One region of the Streptomyces sp. NPDC052721 genome, then DNA from elsewhere that is predicted to be linked to it. Evidence: riboswitches for the same ligand, from Rfam matches in the RefSeq annotation. Region 1 holds a riboswitch; the other holds the start of a gene.
What was found. Region 1 has a riboswitch for glycine ahead of gcvP (aminomethyl-transferring glycine dehydrogenase). Riboswitches for the same ligand answer to the same signal wherever they lie in the genome.

Region 1 (3,402 bases):
GTGCGCACCCTGCCGGGGGTCGGACCGGCCACCGGGGACCACCTGCGCCGGGCCGGGATCACCACGGTGGAGGAGCTGGCGGAGGCAGGCGAGGACGAGCTGGTCCGGCTGCTCGGCAAGGCGCACGGGCAGGCGCTGTACGCCATGGCCCTGGCCCGGGACGAGCGGCCCGTGGTGGCCGAGCGGGAGACCAAGTCGGTGTCGGTGGAGGACACGTACGACGTGGACATCCATGACCGGCTGCGGGTCGGTCTGGAGGTGCGGCGGCTGGCCGACCGGTGTGTGCGGCGGCTGCGCGAGGCCGGGCTGTCCGGGCGGACCATCGTGCTGAAGGTGCGGCGGTACGACTTCTCCACCCTGACCCGCTCCGAGACGCTCAGGGGGCCCACGGACGACCCCGTGGTCATCCGCGAGGCGGCGGCGCGGCTGCTGGACTCCGTGGACACGACGGGCGGGGTGCGGCTGCTCGGAGTGGGGGTGTCCGGGCTCGCCGACTACACGCAGGAGGACCTGTTCGCGCAGGCGATGCCCGTGTCTGCGGTGGAGGAGCCGGAGAACGGTGCGGTGGAGGCTGTGGTGGAGCGGGCGGAGCCCGTCGAGCGGCAGTGGCGGGCCGGGCAGGATGTGCGGCATGCGGAGTACGGGCACGGGTGGGTGCAGGGGAGCGGGCTGGGGCGGGTGACGGTGCGGTTCGAGACGCCGCAGTCCCCTCCGGGGAGGGTGCGGACGTTTTTTGTCGACGATCCGGCGCTGGAGTCTGCTGATCCGTTGCCGTTGGTTTCGGACTCTTCCCACCTGCCCACCCGTCTCGGTCCGCCGAGCAGTGACCGTCACGGGGCTCCGCTCCGGACCCCGGAAGAAGCCACCGATCAGGCCTCCTCCGACCCTGCCAGCTTGCCGAAGTCGTGGTCCGGGACCTTGGGGGATGAGGCCACGTCGAGGCCGTAGTGGTGGTAGAGCTGGAGTTCCTGTTCCGGGGAGAGGTGGCGTCCTACACCGAAGTCGGGGGCGTCCTTGATCAGGGCGCGGTCGAAGGGGACGTGCAGGGTGCCCTCGACGAGTTCGCTGGGCTCCAGGGGCACGAAGGCGTCCCGGGAGAACAGTCCGGTGCGTATGGCCGCCCATTCGGGCACGCCGGTCGCGTCGTCCAGGTACACCTCGTCGATGGTGCCGATCTTGGTGCCATTGCGGTCGAACGCCTTGCGGCCGATCAGGTTGCGTGGATCGATGTCGGTCTGCACGGTCCCTCTCCCTCCACGTGGTCGCAACTCATCCGTAAGCACTACAAAAGAGCACATTCAAGGAGGCGGCCACTCGAAGGCCCCGGCGTTGGCCTCGCTGGTAGGCTGACAGCGGCTGCTGACCCCGTGCGGGAGAGTCCTCCGACCACCTCGGAGGCGCCGAAGGAGCAAATCCTCCCCGGAATCTCTCAGGCTCACGTACCGCACGGACGAGGTCACTCTGGAAAGCAGGGCGGATGTCGACGGCTTCCGCCCTCACCGACGGGGAAAGCCGGCGCCCACGGGCGTCCGGTGAAGCTCTCAGGTCGAGATGACAGAGGGGGAGGCCGTCGGGGTACCCGCGCCGTGGTGCCCCTCGCAGGTCGCGTCAGACCAGGAGGCCTCCGCAATGACCGCCCATCGCATTCCGCTCTCCGAACTCGAAGCGGGCACCCCGTTCGAGCAGCGCCACATCGGGCCCGACCAGGAGGCGCAGGCCAAGATGCTCGCGCAGGTCGGATACGGCTCGCTGGACGAGCTGACCGCCGCCGCGGTCCCGGATGTGATCAAGAACGCCGATGCCCTGGACCTGCCGGGCGCCCGCACCGAGGCGGAGGTGCTCGCCGAGCTGCGCTTGCTCGCCGACCGCAACCAGGTCCTCGGCTCCATGATCGGCCTGGGTTACTACGGCACCTTCACGCCGCCCGTCGTCCTGCGCAACGTCATGGAGAACCCGGCCTGGTACACGGCCTACACGCCGTACCAGCCGGAGATCTCCCAGGGCCGCCTGGAGGCCCTGCTGAACTTCCAGACGATGGTCGCCGACCTGACCGGGCTGCCCACCTCCGGCGCCTCCCTGCTGGACGAGGGCACCGCCGCCGCCGAAGCCATGGCCCTCTCCCGGCGTATGGGCAAGAACAAGAAGGGCCTGTTCCTGGTCGACGCGGACGCGATGCCGCAGACCATCGCCGTGATCGAGACCCGCGCCGAGCCGACCGGCGTCGAGGTCGTCGTCGCCGACCTCAGCGACGGCATCCCGGCGGACATCGCCGAGCGCGAGATCAACGGCGTGCTGCTCCAGTACCCGGGCGCCTCGGGTGCCGTACGGGACATCAAGCCCGTCATCGACCAGGCGCACGAGCTGGGCGCCCTCGTCACGGTCGCCGCGGACCTGCTCGCGCTGACCCTGCTGACCTCCCCGGGCGAGCTCGGGGCGGACATCGCCGTCGGTACGACCCAGCGCTTCGGTGTGCCGATGGGCTTCGGCGGCCCGCACGCCGGCTACATGGCCGTACACGAGAAGTTCGCGCGCAGCCTCCCCGGCCGGCTCGTCGGTGTTTCCGTCGACGCCGACGGCAACAAGGCCTACCGCCTGGCGCTGCAGACCCGTGAGCAGCACATCCGCCGGGAGAAGGCCACCAGCAACATCTGCACCGCGCAGGTCCTGCTCGCCGTGATGGCCGGCATGTACGCCGTCTACCACGGGCCGGAGGGTCTGAAGACCATCGCCCGGCGGACGCACCGGTACGCCACGGTCCTCGCCGCGGGGCTGAAGGCCGGTGGCGTGGAGATCGTCCACGGCGCCTACTTCGACACCGTCACCGCGCGCGTGCCCGGCAAGGCCGCCGCGATCGTCGCCGCCGCCCGGGAGAACGGGGTCAACCTGCGCCTGGTCGACGCCGACCACGTCTCGGCGGCCTGCGACGAGACCACCGACCGGGCCCAGCTGGCCGCCGTCTTCGCCGCCTTCGGTGTCGAGGGCGACATCGAGGCGCTGGACGAGACCGCCGAGGACACCCTGCCCGAGGCGCTGCTGCGCACCGACGCCTACCTCACCCACCCGGTCTTCCAGCAGCACCGCTCCGAGACCGCGATGCTGCGCTACCTGCGCAGGCTGGCCGACCGCGACTACGCGCTCGACCGCGGCATGATCCCGCTGGGCTCCTGCACCATGAAGCTCAACGCGACCACGGAGATGGAGCCGGTCACCTGGCCCGAGTTCGGGCAGCTGCACCCCTTCGCGCCGGCCGAGCAGGCGCAGGGCTACCTCACGCTCATCCACGAGCTGGAGGACCGTCTCGCGGAGGTCACCGGCTACGACAAGGTCTCCCTCCAGCCGAACGCCGGCTCGCAGGGCGAGCTGGCCGGTCTGCTGGCCGTACGCGGCTACCACCGCGCCAAC
Region 2 (3,402 bases), on a different contig from region 1:
GTGTACTCGTCGGCGGAGAGCAGGTCGGCCGGCTCCTCCGCGACGCGTACCTTGAACAGCCAGCCACCCTCGAAGGGGGCGGAGTTCACCAGCGACGGGTCGTTGACGACGTCCTCGTTGACCTCGGTGACCTCACCGGTGACCGGCGAGTACAGGTCGGACACCGACTTCGTCGACTCCAGCTCGCCGCAGGTCTCGCCCGCGGACACCGTGGAGCCGACCTCGGGGAGCTGGACGAAGACGACGTCACCGAGCGCGTTGGCCGCGTGCTCCGTGATGCCGACCGTCGCGACGCCGTCCTCGGCGGCCGACAGCCACTCGTGCTCCTTGCTGTAGCGCAGCTGCTGGGGGTTGCTCATGGCCTGAATTCTCCTGTACACGCGAGGGTGCTGATGACGGGGGGACTACGGAAACCGCTGGTGAGCGGGCGAATGTGCGCAGGGTCACGCCCCGGCCACGGGACCGGGGTCCCGAGGAGGCGCGACCGCGCCCAGTGTCTACTTCTGACGCTTGTAGAACGGCAGCGCCACGACCTGGTACGGCTCGTGGGTGCCCCGGATGTCCACGCCGACGCCCTCGGTGCCCGGCGCCGCGTGCGCCGCGTCGACGTAGGCCATGGCGATCGGCTTGCCGAGGGTGGGGGAGGGGGCACCGGAGGTGACCTCGCCGACCACCTCGCCCCCGGCGACGACGGCGTACCCGGCGCGCGGCACCCGGCGGCCCTCGGCGACCAGGCCGACCAGGACCCGCGGCGGGTTCTCCTGGGCCCGCGCGGCGGCCTCGGCGAGCGCCTCGCGCCCGACGAAGTCGCCCTCCTTCCCGAACTTGACCACGCGGCCGAGCCCGGCGTCGAAGGGGGTGAGGGAGGTGGTCAGCTCGTGCCCGTACAGCGGCATGCCCGCCTCCAGGCGCAGCGTGTCCCGGCAGGACAGCCCGCAGGGGACCAGGCCGGCGCCCTCGCCCGCCTTGGTCAGCGCCTGCCACAGCTCGACGGCGTGCTCCGGCCTGACGAACAGCTCGAAGCCGTCCTCGCCGGTGTAGCCCGTGCGGGCGATCAGCGCCGGGACGCCGGCGACCGTGCCGGGCAGGCCGGCGTAGTACTTCAGTCCGTCGAGGTCGGCGTCGGTGAGGGACTTCAGGATGCCGGGGGACTCGGGGCCCTGCACGGCGATCAGCGCGTACGCGTCCCGGTCGTCCCGGACCTCGGCGTCGAAGCCCGCGGCGCGCTCGGTGAGCGCGTCCAGCACCACCTGGGCGTTGGAGGCGTTGGCCACGACCATGTACTCGGTCTCGGCCAGCCGGTAGACGATCAGGTCGTCCAGGATGCCGCCGTCGGCCTGGCAGATCATCGTGTAGCGGGCGCGGCCGACCCCGACGGAGGCGATGTCGCCGACCAGGGCGTGGTTCAGGAACGCGGCGGCCTGGTCGCCGGTGACGGTGATCTCGCCCATGTGGGAGAGGTCGAAGAGCCCGGCCCTGGTCCGCACGGCGAGGTGCTCGTCGCGCTCGGAGCCGTAGCGCAGGGGCATGTCCCAGCCGGCGAAGTCGGTCATCGTCGCACCGAGCGCGCGATGCACGGCATCGAGCGCGGTGTGGCGGAGTTCAGTGCTGCTCATCGGACGGTCGTCTCCCAAGGCGAGCGGACAGGCGAGGAACGTTCCTCCCCATCTGTCATCGGAACCTGAGAGGTTCGCCACGACCGCCACAGGGACGATCACGGCTTGCACCGTGGGTGGAGCCACTGACACAGCGGCCCGCTTTTCAGATGTGCCTCGCCCGCGCGGTAACGGGGCCTGAGAGATTCAAGGGAGGGACTTGCTCCTTCGGCGTCCCAGCCCGGGGCTGGGAACTCTCCCGCGCGGATTCAAGCGGCCGGTATGCAGTTGGCGGGCACATCATTGCACGCCCCACCCCGCCCATCCAGAGCGCGCTCCTTGTGACCGGGCTGTGGCACAACGCACACGAACCTCCTACTGTTGCCCATTACCTTCTCTTTACATACAACGGGCATGGGGATGACCGAGCCCACTGGGGAGGACGATCACGGTGAACAGGACATCGGCCTACGCCACCGACACCGGCATCGCGGTGCCGGGACAGCCCTCCGCCCTGGCCCGCGAGCGCGGCGCGGACCGCCCCGCCCCGGTCGTGCGCGACCTGCGCGACCGCGGGGGCCGCAGCCCGCACGCCCTGCTCTTCGGCCCCCGCGACCTGGTGGTGATCACCGGTCTGCCCGGCAGCGGCAAGTCCACCCTGATGCACCGCGCGGTCACCGGCCACCGCGTCGACTCCCAGGACACCCGCGACCGCTGGGACGGCCGGGTCCCCCGCTTCGTCCCGTACGCCCTCTACCGCCCCCTGGTCCGCCTCGCCCACTACGCCGGGCTGCGCCGGGCCCTGCGCACCGGCGAGGGCGTCGTCGTGCACGACTGCGGCACCCAGCCCTGGGTGCGCGCCTGGCTGGCCCGCGAGGCCCGGCGCCGCGGCGCCACCCTGCACCTGCTCCTCCTCGACGTCAGCGCTGAGACGGCCCGGGCGGGCCAGCGCGAGCGCGGCCGGGGCGTCTCCCGCTACGCCTTCCGCCGCCACCGCCGTACCACCGCCCGGCTGCTGCGCGCGGTGGAGAAGGGGGAGCTGCCCGCCGGCTGCGGCGCGGCGGTGCTGCTGGACCGGGACGCCGCGGACGTCCTGAGCCGGGTCGGCTTCGCGCGGTGAGGCACTGTCACCGCCACCCGCTAGCCTTCTTGCTCACAGCAGTGGTTCCCAGCAGGCGGTAGGCAGATGGACTTCCCGGCGGACATTCCCGCGGACTTCCCGGCACAGGCACACCCCCACCCGCACGGCGGTTGGCCCGGCAACGAACTGGAGGAGGTGCTGTCGGCCTCCCTCGGCATCCCCTCGGCGGGCGGCCGGATCATCGAGGTCCTCGGCCGGAGCTTTCTGTGGATACCGCTGCCGGGCGGCGGGGGCCCGCACAGCGGCCCGCTGGACCTGCCGACGATGGACATCGACGGCCAGGTCTACGTCCCGGTGTTCAGCTCCGAGGAGCAGCTGCGCCAGGTGACCGGTTCCCACATGTCGTACACCATCGCCCCCGCCGTGGAGTTCGCGCGCGGCCTGCCGCCGCAGGCGGGCATCGCGGTGAACCCGGGCGGTGTGGTCGGTGTCCCGCTGCCGCCCGACGCCGTGGCCGAGCTGTGCCGCGCCGGCCGCACCCCGCTCGACGGCCCCAACACCGGCGCCCGGGTCCGCCTCTTCGAGCCCGACTGGCAGGACGACCCGGTCGACTTCCTCTCCGCGGCCTCCGCCGAGTTCGCCGAGACCGGCGTGGTCCTCACCGCCCGCCGCTGCCTGGCCGCCATCGAGACGGCCGACCCGGTGATGTTCGTGGGCGTGGAACTC

Region 2: linked by a shared signal. The riboswitch ahead of gcvT (glycine cleavage system aminomethyltransferase GcvT) and the one ahead of gcvP (aminomethyl-transferring glycine dehydrogenase) in region 1 are both predicted to bind glycine.

Annotation. Positions count from the first base shown of each region.
Region 1 is NZ_JBFATL010000018.1:137,240-140,641, reverse strand. Features, by position in the region: gene AB0L21_RS19365 (DNA polymerase IV) at 1-948, shown strand, start outside; gene AB0L21_RS19360 (PRC-barrel domain-containing protein) at 870-1,241, opposite strand; glycine riboswitch at 1,361-1,455, shown strand; gene gcvP (aminomethyl-transferring glycine dehydrogenase) at 1,630-3,402, shown strand, end outside.
Region 2 is NZ_JBFATL010000008.1:188,901-192,302, reverse strand. Features, by position in the region: gene gcvH (glycine cleavage system protein GcvH) at 1-359, opposite strand, end outside; gene gcvT (glycine cleavage system aminomethyltransferase GcvT) at 498-1,616, opposite strand; glycine riboswitch at 1,772-1,867, opposite strand; gene AB0L21_RS11295 (AAA family ATPase) at 2,047-2,715, shown strand; gene AB0L21_RS11290 (enhanced serine sensitivity protein SseB) at 2,782-3,402, shown strand, end outside.